Regions from separate parts of the Spirillospora sp. CA-142024 genome, predicted to be linked through region 1. Evidence: riboswitches for the same ligand, from Rfam matches in the RefSeq annotation. Region 1 holds a riboswitch; the other holds the start of a gene.
The links. A riboswitch is a leader RNA that binds a small molecule or an ion and turns the genes downstream of it on or off. The one in region 1 is predicted to bind glycine.
Positions count from the first base shown of each region.

Region 2: another riboswitch for glycine. It lies ahead of gcvP (aminomethyl-transferring glycine dehydrogenase); the one in region 1 lies ahead of gcvT (glycine cleavage system aminomethyltransferase GcvT).

Region 1 covers NZ_CP192077.1:7,534,738-7,540,725, reverse strand. The annotation lists gene ACQPZP_RS35575 (L-serine ammonia-lyase) at 1-369, opposite strand, end outside; gene glyA (serine hydroxymethyltransferase) at 425-1,681, opposite strand; gene gcvH (glycine cleavage system protein GcvH) at 1,678-2,067, opposite strand; gene gcvT (glycine cleavage system aminomethyltransferase GcvT) at 2,083-3,177, opposite strand; glycine riboswitch at 3,251-3,338, opposite strand; glycine riboswitch at 3,343-3,438, opposite strand; gene ACQPZP_RS35555 (3-oxoacyl-ACP reductase) at 3,521-4,285, opposite strand; gene ACQPZP_RS35550 (aldehyde dehydrogenase family protein) at 4,300-5,673, opposite strand; gene ACQPZP_RS35545 (glutamine synthetase family protein) at 5,682-5,988, opposite strand, start outside.
Region 2 covers NZ_CP192077.1:4,533,965-4,539,952, forward strand. The annotation lists gene ACQPZP_RS21790 (MerR family transcriptional regulator) at 1-175, shown strand, start outside; gene ACQPZP_RS21795 (lysylphosphatidylglycerol synthase transmembrane domain-containing protein) at 179-2,656, opposite strand; glycine riboswitch at 2,923-3,017, shown strand; glycine riboswitch at 3,018-3,129, shown strand; gene gcvP (aminomethyl-transferring glycine dehydrogenase) at 3,189-5,988, shown strand, end outside.

The DNA of each region.
Region 1 (5,988 bases):
GCCGGGCAGCGACTTCTTGCGCTCGAAATGCAGATGCTCGTTGACCACGAAGGGAATGTCGTGGTCGTCGAACAGGCGTAGCGCGCCGCGCTCGCGGACGGCCTGGAGACGTTCGTCCACCCGGTCGACGTCGACCAGTTCGGGTTTGTCGCCTTCGAGGCCGAGGATGACGGCCTTGTCGCTGCCGTGGCCCTTTCCGGTGAGGCCGAGCGAGCCGTAGAGAACGACCTGGACCGAGGCGGTCTTCTCCAGCAGCCCGTCCCGTTCGAGGCCGCGGGCGAAGCGGTGCGCGGCGGCCATCGGGCCGCCGGTGTGGGAGGACGACGGTCCGATGCCGATCTTGAACAGGTCGAAAACGCTGATGGCCATGCGCTGCCTCGTTGTGGCTGTGCCCCCTCCGCGGACCGGAGGGGGCACGGTGACGTCAGAGGTTCGGGTACAGGGGGTGCTTCTCGGCGAGGGCCGTCACGCGCGCCGCCAGTGCGTCCCGGTCGTAGGACGGCTGGAGGGCCAGCGCGATGACGTCCGCGACCTCGGCGAAGTCCGCGGCGGTGAAGCCGCGGGTGGCGAGGGCGGGCGTGCCGATCCGCAGACCGGACGTGACCATCGGCGGGCGCGGGTCGTTCGGCACCGCGTTGCGGTTGACCGTGATGCCGATCTCGTGCAGGCGGTCCTCGGCGTCCCGTCCGGTGAGCTCGGAGTCCACCAGGTCGACCAGCACGAGGTGCACGTCGGTCCCGCCCGTCAGCACCTTCACGCCGGCCTTGGCGGAGTCCTCGGCGAGAAGACGCTCGGCGAGCAGCCGCGCGCCCTCGACGGTGGCCTCCTGCCGGGCCCTGAACTCGTCCGACGCGGCGATCTTGAGGGCGACCGCCTTCGCGGCGATCACGTGCTCCAGCGGGCCGCCCTGCATGCCCGGGAACACCGCGGAGTTGATCTTCTTGCCGTACTCCTCGCGGGCGAGGATCAGGCCGCCGCGCGGTCCGCCGAGCGTCTTGTGCGTCGTGGTCGTGACGATGTCGGCGTACGGGACGGGCGACGGGTGCAGGCCCGCCGCGACCAGGCCCGCGAAGTGCGCCATGTCGACCATGAGCAGCGCCCCGACCGAGTCGGCGATGTCCCGGAACGCCGCGAAGTCGAGCCGCCGCGGGTACGCCGACCAGCCCGCCACGATCATCTTGGGCCGGTGCTCGGCCGCGAGCGAGGCGACCTCGTCCATGTCGACCAGGCCGTCCTCGGAGCGGACGTGGTACGGCACCACGTTCAGCACCTTGCCCGAGTAGTTCAGCCGCATCCCGTGCGTGAGGTGCCCGCCGTGCGCGAGGTCGAGGCCGAGGATGGTGTCGCCGTGCTGGAGCAGCGCGAAGTAGACCGCCGTGTTGGCCTGGGCCCCGCTGTGCGGCTGGACGTTCGCGTGGTCGGCGCCGAACAGCTCCTTGGCCCGGTCGATGGCCAGCTGCTCGGTGACGTCGACGTACTCGCAGCCGCCGTAGTAGCGCCGGCCCGGGTAGCCCTCGGCGTACTTGTTGGTGAGGACGGAGCCCTGCGCCTCCAGCACGGAGACCGGCGCGAAGTTCTCCGACGCGATCATTTCGAGGGTGTTCTGCTGCCGCCGCAGCTCGGCGGTGACCGCCTCGGCGACCTCCGGGTCCGCAGTCGCGAGCGAGTCGTACAACGTCATGACTCCTCGATCAGCTTGTCGTAGGCGGCGGAGTCGAGCAGGTCGCCCGGCTCCTCCGAGATGCGGACCTTGAAGATCCAGCCCTCGCCGTACGGGTCGTCGTTGATGACCTTCGGCTCGTCCACCACGGCACCGTTGATCGCGGTGATCTCGCCGCTGACGGGGGAGTAGATGTCGCTCACCGACTTGGTCGACTCCACCTCGCCGCACGGCTCGCCCGCCTCGACGGCGTCGCCCTCGGAGGGCTGCAGTTCGAGGTAGACGATCTCGCCGAGGGCGTCGGCGGCGTGCGCGGTGATGCCGACCGTGACGATGCCGTCCTCGCCGCCGAGGCCCGACACCCACTCGTGCTCCTCGCTGTAGCGGAGCTCCTCAGGAACGCTCACGATCACTTCTCTCTTTCAGGAACGCTTGTAGAACGGCAGCTCGACCACGTCCACCGGCTCATGCCGGCCGCGGACGTCCACGGCGAGGCCCGTCTCCCCGACGCCGCTGTCGAGGTAGGCCATGGCGATCGGCGTGCCCAGTGTGGGCGACGGGGCGCCGCTCGTCACGACCCCGCACGGCGTGCCGCCGGACGTGACGACCTGGTACCCCTTGCGAGGCGCGCGACGCCCCCGCGCGACCAGCCCCACGAGCCTACGGCCCGGCGGGGTCTGCGCCTGCGCCGCCAGGGCGGTCTTTCCCACGAAGTCGCCCGGCTTGTCCAGCTTCACGACCCGGCCGAGGCCGGCCTCGAACGGGGTGGTCTCCGCGGTCAGCTCGTTCCCGTACAGCGGCATGCCCGCCTCCAGGCGCAGCGTGTCGCGGGCGGACAGCCCGGCCGGGACGACCCCCTCCACCGCGGCGAGCGCCCTCCACAGCGCGACGGCGTCGGACGCGTCCACGAACAGCTCGAAACCGTCCTCGCCGGTGTAGCCGGTGCGGGCGACGAGCGCGTCGACGCCCGCGACCCGCCCGGCGAGGATCGCGTAGTACTTGAGGCCGGCGAGCGGCGCCTCGGTGAAGCCTTCGAGAATCGTCTGCGAACGCGGGCCCTGCAGGGCGATCAGCGCGTACGACTCGGAACGGTCCTCCACGGCGGCCTCGAAGCCCGCGGCCCGCTCGATCAGCGCCTCCCGGACGACGGCGGCGTTCGCGGCGTTCGCGACGACCATCCAGGTGTCGTCGGCCAGCCGGTAGACGATCAGGTCGTCCAGGACGCCGCCGTCCGGCCCGCAGATCATCGTGTAGCGGGCCTTGCCGACCGGCATCGGCGACAGGTTCCCGACCAGCGCGAAGTCGAGCGCGGCGCCCGCGCCCGGACCGGAGAGGAAGATCTCCCCCATGTGCGACAGGTCGAACAGCCCCGCCCCGGTGCGGACGGCCTGGTGCTCGGCGGTCTCGCTCGCGTAGCGCAGCGGCATCAGATAGCCGGCGAAGTCGACGAGATTCGCGCCGAGGTCCTGGTAGACGTCGTGCAGCGGCGTCTTCTTGGGGATCGGATCGGCGGACATGGGTTCGGCTCCTTCGTCGCGGGCGCGCGTGGTCCATCGTCCCACTCGCGCACCGGGCGTCTCGGTGCCTCCCCCTCTGTCATCGGCGCCTGAGAGCTTCACCCGCCTGCCCGGCGGGCTTTCACCTTCGGCGGGGGACCGCGGTCCCCGCTTTCCAGAGGTCGCCTGGCCCGTGCGGTCCGTGGGCCTGAGAGGTTCCGGGGAGGATTTGCTCCTTCGGCGTCCCCGGCCGGCTGCCGGGGACTCTCCCGCACGGGATCATCGGCGGTGTTGATTATTGCATTTCTCTTCCTGCAGACCCAAGAGCCCCTGCCGTGCTCATGGCAGGTTGTGGCAGCTCACCTCACAGTGGGGTGACGTAGGCGCCGGAGATGCCGCCGTCCACGAGGAACTCCGAGGCCGTGATGAAGGACGCGTCGTCCGACGCCAGGAACGCGACGGCCGCGGCGATCTCGGACGCCTCGGCGAACCGTCCCACCGGGACGTGGACGAGCCGCCGCGCCGCCCGCTCCGGGTCTTTGGCGAACAGTTCCCGCAGGAGGGGAGTGTTGACCGGGCCAGGGCACAGCGCGTTGACCCGGACGCCCTGCCGCGCGAACTGCACGCCCAGCTCCCGCGACATCGCCAGCACGCCGCCCTTGGACGCGGTGTAGGAGATCTGCGACGTCGCCGCGCCCATCTTGGCCACGAACGACGCCGTGTTGATGATCGAGCCCTTGCCCTGGTCGAGCATGTAGGGGATGACGTGCTTGCAGCACAGGTACACGCTCGTGAGGTTGACCTCCTGGACGCGTTTCCACGCGTCCAGGCCCGTCTCCAGGATCGAGTCGTCGTCCGGTGGGGAGATGCCGGCGTTGTTGAACGCCACGTCGATGCGCCCGTAGGCGTCGTGGACGGTCCGGAAGAGCGCCGTGACCTCGTCCTCCACGGTGACGTCCACCTTGACGAAGAGGCCGTCCAGCTCGTCCGCCGCGGTCTTGCCGGCGGTCTCGTCCAGGTCGGCGACGACGACCCGGGCGCCCTCCTGTGCGAAGCGGCGCGCGGTGGCGAGGCCGATGCCGCCCGCGCCGCCGGTCACGACGGCCACCCGGCCCTCCAGACGCTGCATGGATGTCACTCCTGTCATTGCTCGGTGGCGATGAAGACGTTCTTGGTCTCGGTGAACGCGTCGAGGGCGTCCGGGCCGAGCTCGCGGCCGAGGCCCGACCGCTTGAACCCGCCGAACGGCGTCCAGTAGCGGACGGACGCGTGCGAGTTCACCGACAGGTTCCCGGCCTCGACGGCCCGGGACGCGCGCAGGGCGCGCCCGACGTCGCGGGTCCAGATCGAGCCGGACAGCCCGTAGGGCGTGTCGTTGGCGAGCCGGACCGCGTCCGCCTCGTCCTCGAACGGGACGACGGTGACGACCGGCCCGAAGACCTCGTCCCGCCAGGACGGAAGCGCCGTGCAGGACGGCCCGGCCAGTACGGTCGGCGGGAACCAGAACCCCGGCCCCTCCGGCGCCGACCCCCGGATCAGCACAGGCGCGTCGTGCGGGACGTACGAGGCGACCTTCTCCCGGTGCGCCGCGCTGATCAGCGGACCCACCTCGGTCTTCTCATCCCGGGGATCCCCGACGACGACCCGCTGGACGGCGGGCTCCAGGAGTTCGAGGAACCGGTCGTACACCGGCCGCTCCACGAGGATCCGGGAGCGCGAGCAGCAGTCCTGCCCGGCGTTGTCGAACACCGCGGAGGGCGCGGTCGCGGCGGCCTTCTCCAGGTCGGCGTCGGCGAACACGATGTTGGCGTTCTTGCCGCCGAGTTCCAGCGTCAGCCGCTTCACACCCGGCGCGCACGCCGCCATGATCTCCGTGCCGACCCGCGTCGACCCGGTGAACACGATCTTCCGGACGTCCGGGTGCTCCACCAGCCGCCGTCCCGCCACCGGGCCCGCGCCCGGCAGCACCTGCACCACGCCTTCGGGCAGCCCCGCCTCCAGCGCCAGCTCGCCGACCCGCCGCGCGGTCAGCGGCGTCAGCTCGGCCGGTTTGACGATGACGGCGTTGCCCGCGGCCAGCGCCGGCGCCAGCCCCCAGCCCATGATCGGCATCGGGAAGTTCCACGGGACGATCACGCCCACGACACCGAGCGGCTCCGCGAACGTCACGTTCAGCCCGCCCGGCACCGGAATCTGCCGTCCGGCGAGCCGTTCGGGCGCCGCCGCGTAGTAGTGCAGGACGTCCCGCAGGTTCCCGGCCTCCCAGCGCGCCTGCCCGATCGGATGCCCGGCGTTGCGCACCTCCAGGGCGGCCAGCTCGTCCACATGCGCGTCCACGAGATCGGCGAACGCCCGCAACAACCGGGCCCGATCTCCGGGCGGCACGTCCCGCCAGGCAGGAAACGCCTGCCGGGCCCGCGCCACGGCCGCGTCCACGTCCTCGGCCGAGGCCAGCGGAACGCGCTCGATGACCTCCTCGGTGGCCGGATTCACGACGTCGAACTCGTCACCCGTCAACAAGAGCCTCACAACCGCTCGAAGCCGCGGAACATCTCCCAGTCGGTGACCGCTCGGTCGTAGGCGTCGAGTTCGACGCGGGCGTAGTTGGCGTAGTGCTCGACGACCTCCTTCCCGAAGGCGTCCAGGGCCAGGGAGCTGCGGCCCCAGTCGGCGGCGGCGTCGCGGAGCGTCCCGACGACGGTGTCGGCGTCGGTCGCGTAGGCGTTGCCCACGAACGGTTCGTCCAGCGGAAGCTCGTTCTCGATCCCGTGCAGCCCGGACGCGATCATCGCGGCCACCGCCAGGTACGGGTTGACGTCGCCGCCGGGCACC
Region 2 (5,988 bases), 3.0 Mb from region 1:
CCTCCTCCAGGGCGGGCAGGGCGTGTTCGGCATCGCGCTCGGACGGGTGTGGCAGGAGGTGGAGGGCAGCCTGGCGGAACTTCCCGGTGAACGCGCCGCCGCCGCCGACGCGGACCCTGCCGAACACCCCCACGATGAGCTCGCCAACCGGCGGCGCGCCCGCCGCACCGGCTGACCCTCAGAGCGCCTCCTTGCGCTGCAGGAAGGTGAACGCACCCCAGCCCGGCAGCACCGGCAGCCACAGCGTCAGCAGGCGGTAGAGCAGGACGGCCGACGCCGCCGTCTCCGCGGTCAGCCCCGAGATGGTCAACGCCAGCGTGAGCGCGCCCTCGACGGCGCCGAGACCGCCCGGCGTCGGCGCCGCCGACCCGACCGCGTTCGCGGTGAGGAACACCAGCACCACCGTCGTCCAGGGCAGCGACCCGCCGAACGAGCGGATCGACGCGTCCAGGCAAAGCGTGAACGCCAGCGTCAGCAGCAGCGTCCCGCCCATCCCCGTGGACAGCTTCTTCGGCGACTGCAGGACGTCCACCAGGCGCGGCAGCACGCCCGAGAACATGCTCCGCAGCCGTGAGGTGACGACGCGCCGGACCCGCGGGACCGTCAGCGCGAGCCCGGCGAGCAGTCCCAGCGCCAGCACCGCGATCACGATCGTCCGGGACGGCGCCAGATCCTGCGTCGCCTTCGCCGTCGACCCCGTCAGGAACCCGAACAGCACCAGCAGCAGGACGTGCGTGACCAGCCCGACCAGCTGCGACGCGCCCACGCTCGCGACCGCGAGGGCCGGCCGGACGCCCGAGCGCTGCAGGTACCGGGTGTTGACGGCCACGCCGCCGACCGCCGCGGGCGCCACCAGCTTCACGAACGACGCCGCGACCTGCGCCAGCACCGTCCGCCAGAACGGCAGCCTCTCCGGGACGAACCCGATGAGCATCAGCGCCGCCGCGACATAGGTGAGGGACGCCGCGGCCAGCGCGGCGACCACCCAGTGCCAGCTGGCCGTGGCCGCCAGATGGCCGATGTCCAGGCTCGTCACCTGCGGGATGACGATGTACGCCGCGACGGACAGCGCCACGATGCTGAAGATGGTCCGGGGCCGGAACCGTTCCAGCCGGGCCGGTGCCGCCTCCGTCTCCGGCTTGAGCCGGACGATCTGCTCCCGGATCCGGGTGAGCAGGTCCCGGTGGTGCCGCAGCCGGGTGCGCGTCGCCCGGGACAGCGCCACCCGCTGCAGCAGCGGCACCGCCCCGCCCAGCGCCTCCTCGCCCAGCACGGGCGCGGCCGTCCGGACGGCCCGCTCGGGTCCGGCCCGCAGCGCCAGCGTGGTGAGCAGCTGGGCGAGGTCCAGGCGCAGCGCCAGGTCGCCCGCCGCCGTCTCCCCGGATCGCAGATCGGTGACGTAGGCGAGCCCGTCCTCGCCGACGAGGACCGCGTCGCCCTCCAGCCGGCGATGCGCGAGCCGCCCCGCCTGCAGGGACCGGAGCTGCCGCCACACGTCCGTCAGCAGCGCGTCGGTGATCTCCTCGTCGGAGACGTCCCCGAGCCGCCGCCCGGGCACGTGCTCGTAGGCCAGCAGCGCCGCCTCCGTGCCGACCTCGCACGTCCCGACCAGCCGCGGGGTCCGGACGCCCGCCGCGTCCACGGCGTACGCCATCAGCGACTCCAGCTCCAGGGACCGGCGCAGCGACCGCAGCGTCCGCCCGGTCGTCGCGGCCCGCAGCCGCAGCAGCCGCCACACGCGGTAGAGCAGGCCCGCGGTCTGCTGGTCCCGGTCGAGGACGCGGACCTCCAGGTCCCAGTCGCCGTGCGGGCCGCGCCCCGCCGGGAGCCGCGCGCCGTACCCGTCCGCCGGGCAGGAGGCGAGGACGACGCCGTAGCGGCGGGCCTCCCCGGTGTCGTCCGCCGGGTCGTCGAGCCGCGCTCCCCGTTTCGGGCGCAGCCCGAGCCGTTCCAGCGACGCCACCACGGTCATGCCGGACGGACGAGGGTTCGGCGTCCCGACCGCGTAGAGGGTGCCGTGGCCGATGGCGCGCCCCAGCGCGTAGGTGGCCGCGAGCGCGGCGACGGAGGCGTAGGACGCGGTGAGCCCGGTCAGCGCCGCCAGCCCGATCATGGTCCATGTCGCGGCCTGCCAGCGGGCGCGGCCCGCCATCCCGACCGCGCTGACGAACGCGATCACCGGGGCGATGTCGGTGTGCACCGGCGCCGTCTCCGTGCCGCCCCAGATGAGCGAGTCCAGCACGCCGCCGGGGGCCGCCCGCACCACCAGGTCGTCCAGGCCCACCGTGATCCCGAAAGCGATCACGGCGGCCAGCAGCGCGATCGCGACGCGCGTGCCGTCCTTGTTGAAGAGCCGCTCGATCCCGAACGCGACCGGGACGGCCAGCACCCCGAAGCTGGACACCAGCGTCGCGAGCGTCAGCAGCAGCCGCGGCGCGTGCGCGGTGCCCTCGGCGATGTCGGTCTGCAGGCCGTGCGTGGTCTGCTGCGCGATCGACACCAGCAGCATCACCGCCGCCAGCCCCACCACCGAGGCCGCGAACCTGATCGCGTCGGACGGACGGCGGATCCGGTCCGGCTGCGCGGGCTCGTCCACGGGCACCCCGGCGGTCGCACCCTGCCTCCGGCGCACCGCGCCGTCGTGGGTCTGTGTCACGCCGTACCGCCGCCCCGACCGTCCGTCATCGTGATCAGCGTCCCAGACCGGGCGGCGCGCCGTCGAGCGGGCCGCCGCCCGGCCGGACGCGTGTCCACCCCGGCGGCCCCCCGGTTGCGCCCCCGTGGCCCGGGGCCGTCCCGTCCCAGGTGAGTGAGCACATCGTACTCGCCGGTACGGCGTCGCGGCCCGGGGCCTGCCCTCCGCGGGGGCGGGACGGACCGGCGGACGCGTCTTTGGGTAGGGTTCGTCCCAGGACATGCCGTCGACCCTGTGCGGGAGAGATCCCACGCCGCCAGCGTGGGGCGCCGAAGGGGCAACCTCCCCGGAACCTCTCAGGCAAAAGGACCGCGCGGGCGAGGCACCTCTGGAAAGCAGGCGTCGATCCCCGCACACGGGGAAGGGCGGCTCACCGAAGGGGAAACCCCGCCGCGCGGGTGAAGCTCTCAGGTGCCGATGACAGAGGGGGAGACCGGCCGCCGGCCCGTGCCGGCGGTGGCCCTGAGCGACCGCAGCAGCCAGGAGGCTCTCCATGACCGGCCAGTTCTTCGCCCCCGTGGCCTCGCCGCAGCACCCCCGTTCCGCGTTCGCCGACCGGCACGTCGGCCCCTCGGCCGCCGACCAGGCCAGGATGCTCGCCGCCATCGGCTACTCCGGCATCGAGGCGCTGATCGACGACGCGGTCCCCGCCGCGATCCGCACCTCCCGCCCGCTGGACCTGCCGCCCGCGCTGAGCGAGACCGCCGCGCTGGAGCGGCTCCGCGAACTGGCGTCCCGCAACACCGTGCTCACCTCCATGATCGGGCTGGGCTACCACGGGACGACCACCCCCGGTGTGATCATGCGGAACGTGCTGGAGAACCCCGGCTGGTACACCGCCTACACGCCCTACCAGCCGGAGATCTCCCAGGGCCGGCTCGAGGCCCTGCTGAACTTCCAGACGGTCGTCGCCGACCTGACCGGGCTGCCCGTCGCCAACGCCTCCATGCTGGACGAGGGCACCGCCGCCGCCGAGGCGATGGCCCTCGCGCACCGCGTCTCCAAGCGCAAGGAGCCGGGGACGTTCCTCGTCGACGCCGACACGCTCCCGCAGACGATCGAGGTCGTCCGGACGCGCGCGGTCCCGCTCGGCATCGAGGTGGTCACCGCCGACCTGTCCGCCGGGCTGCCGGACGGCGACTTCTTCGGCGTGCTGCTGCAGTACCCGGGCACGTCCGGCGCCGTCCGCGACCTGGAGCCGGTCATCGCGCAGGCACACGGGCGCGGCGCCAAGGCGGTCGTCGCCGCGGACCTGCTCGCGCTGACGCTGCTGCGGCCGCCCGGCGAGTCCGGCGCCGACATCGCGGTGGGCTCCGCGCAGCGGTTCGGCGTCCCCTACGGGTTCGGGGGCCCGCACGCCGGCTACATGGCGGTCGGCGAGGGCATCCAGCGGCAGCTTCCCGGACGGCTCGTCGGCGTGTCCGTCGACGCGGACGGCGCCGCCGCCTACCGGCTCGCGCTGCAGACCCGCGAGCAGCACATCCGCCGGGAGAAGGCCACCAGCAACATCTGCACCGCGCAGGTCCTCCTCGCCGTGATGGCGAGCATGTACGCGGTCTACCACGGGCCCGAGGGGCTGGCCGCGATCGCGCAGCGGGCGCACCGCCGCGCCGCCGAGATCGCCGCCGGGCTGCGCGCCGGGGGCGTGGAGGTCGTCCACGAGGCGTTCTTCGACACCGTCCTCGCCCGCGTGCCCGGCCGGGCCGCCGAGGTCGTCGCGGCGGCCCGCGACCGCGGGATCAACCTGCGGCCCGCGGACGCCGACCACGTCGGGATCGCCTGCGACGAGACGACGCTGCCCGCGCATGTGACGGCCGTGCTGGAGGCGTTCGGCGTCACGGCGTCCGGCGCGGCCGTCGGCGAGGTGGCCGAGGCGTTCCCGGACGCCCTGCGCCGCGAGAGCCCCTACCTGACCCACCCGGTCTTCCACGCGCACCGCTCCGAGACCGCGATGCTGCGCTACCTGCGCAGGCTCCAGGACAAGGACATCGCGCTCGACCGCTCGATGATCCCGCTCGGCTCCTGCACGATGAAGCTGAACGCCACGGCCGAGATGGAGCCGGTGACCTGGCCCGAGTTCGCGAACGTCCACCCGTTCGCGCCGCTCGACCAGGCCGCCGGCTACGTCGAGCTGATCGGTGAGCTGGAGGAGTACCTCGCCGAGATCACCGGGTACGCGAAGGTCTCCGTCCAGCCGAACGCCGGCTCCCAGGGCGAGCTGGCCGGCCTGCTCGCCATCCGCGGCTACCACGCGTCCCGTGGCGAGGAGCACCGCGACGTCTGCCTGATCCCCTCCTCCGCGCACGGCACCAACGCGGCCAGCGCGGTGATGGCGGGCATGCGCGTCGTCGTGGTCACGTGCGACGAGGGCGGCAACGTCGACCTGGACGACCTGCACGCCAAGATCGGCAAGCACGGGGACCGGCTCGCCGCGATCATGGTGACCTACCCGTCCACGCACGGCGTCTTCGAGGAGAGCATCACCGACGTGTGCGCGGCGGTGCACGAGGCCGGCGGCCAGGTCTACGTGGACGGCGCCAACCTCAACGCGCTCGTCGGCCTCGCCCGCCCCGGCGAGTTCGGCTCGGACGTCTCGCACCTCAACCTGCACAAGACGTTCTGCATCCCGCACGGCGGCGGCGGTCCCGGCGTCGGCCCGATCGGCGTCCGCGCGCATCTGGCCCCGTTCCTGCCCAGCCACCCGCTCCGCGCGGAGGCCGGCCCGGAGACCGGCGTCGGCCCGATCTCCGCGGCGCCGTGGGGGTCGGCGGGCATCCTGCCGATCTCCTGGGCCTACATCGCGATGATGGGCCCGGACGGCCTGCGCGCCGCCACCGAGGGCGCGATCGTCGGCGCCAACTACCTCGCCGCCCGCCTCGGCCCGCACTACCCGATCCTCTACACCGGGCGGAACGGCCTCGTCGCGCACGAGTGCATCGCCGACCTCCGCAAGATCACCAAGGAGACCGGGATCACCGCCGAGGACGTCGCCAAGCGCCTCATCGACTACGGCTTCCACGCGCCGACCCTCTCGTTCCCCGTCGCCGGCACCCTGATGATCGAGCCCACCGAGTCCGAGGACCTCGCCGAGCTCGACCGGTTCTGCGACGCCATGATCGAGATCCGCCGGGAGATCCGGCGGGTCGCCGACGGCGGCTACGACGCCGAGGACAACCCGCTCAAGAACGCGCCGCACACCGCCGGCTGCCTGGTCTCCGACGACTGGAAGCACGCCTACACCCGCGAGGAGGCCGCCTATCCGCTGCCGTCCCTCCGCGAGGCCAAGTACTGGC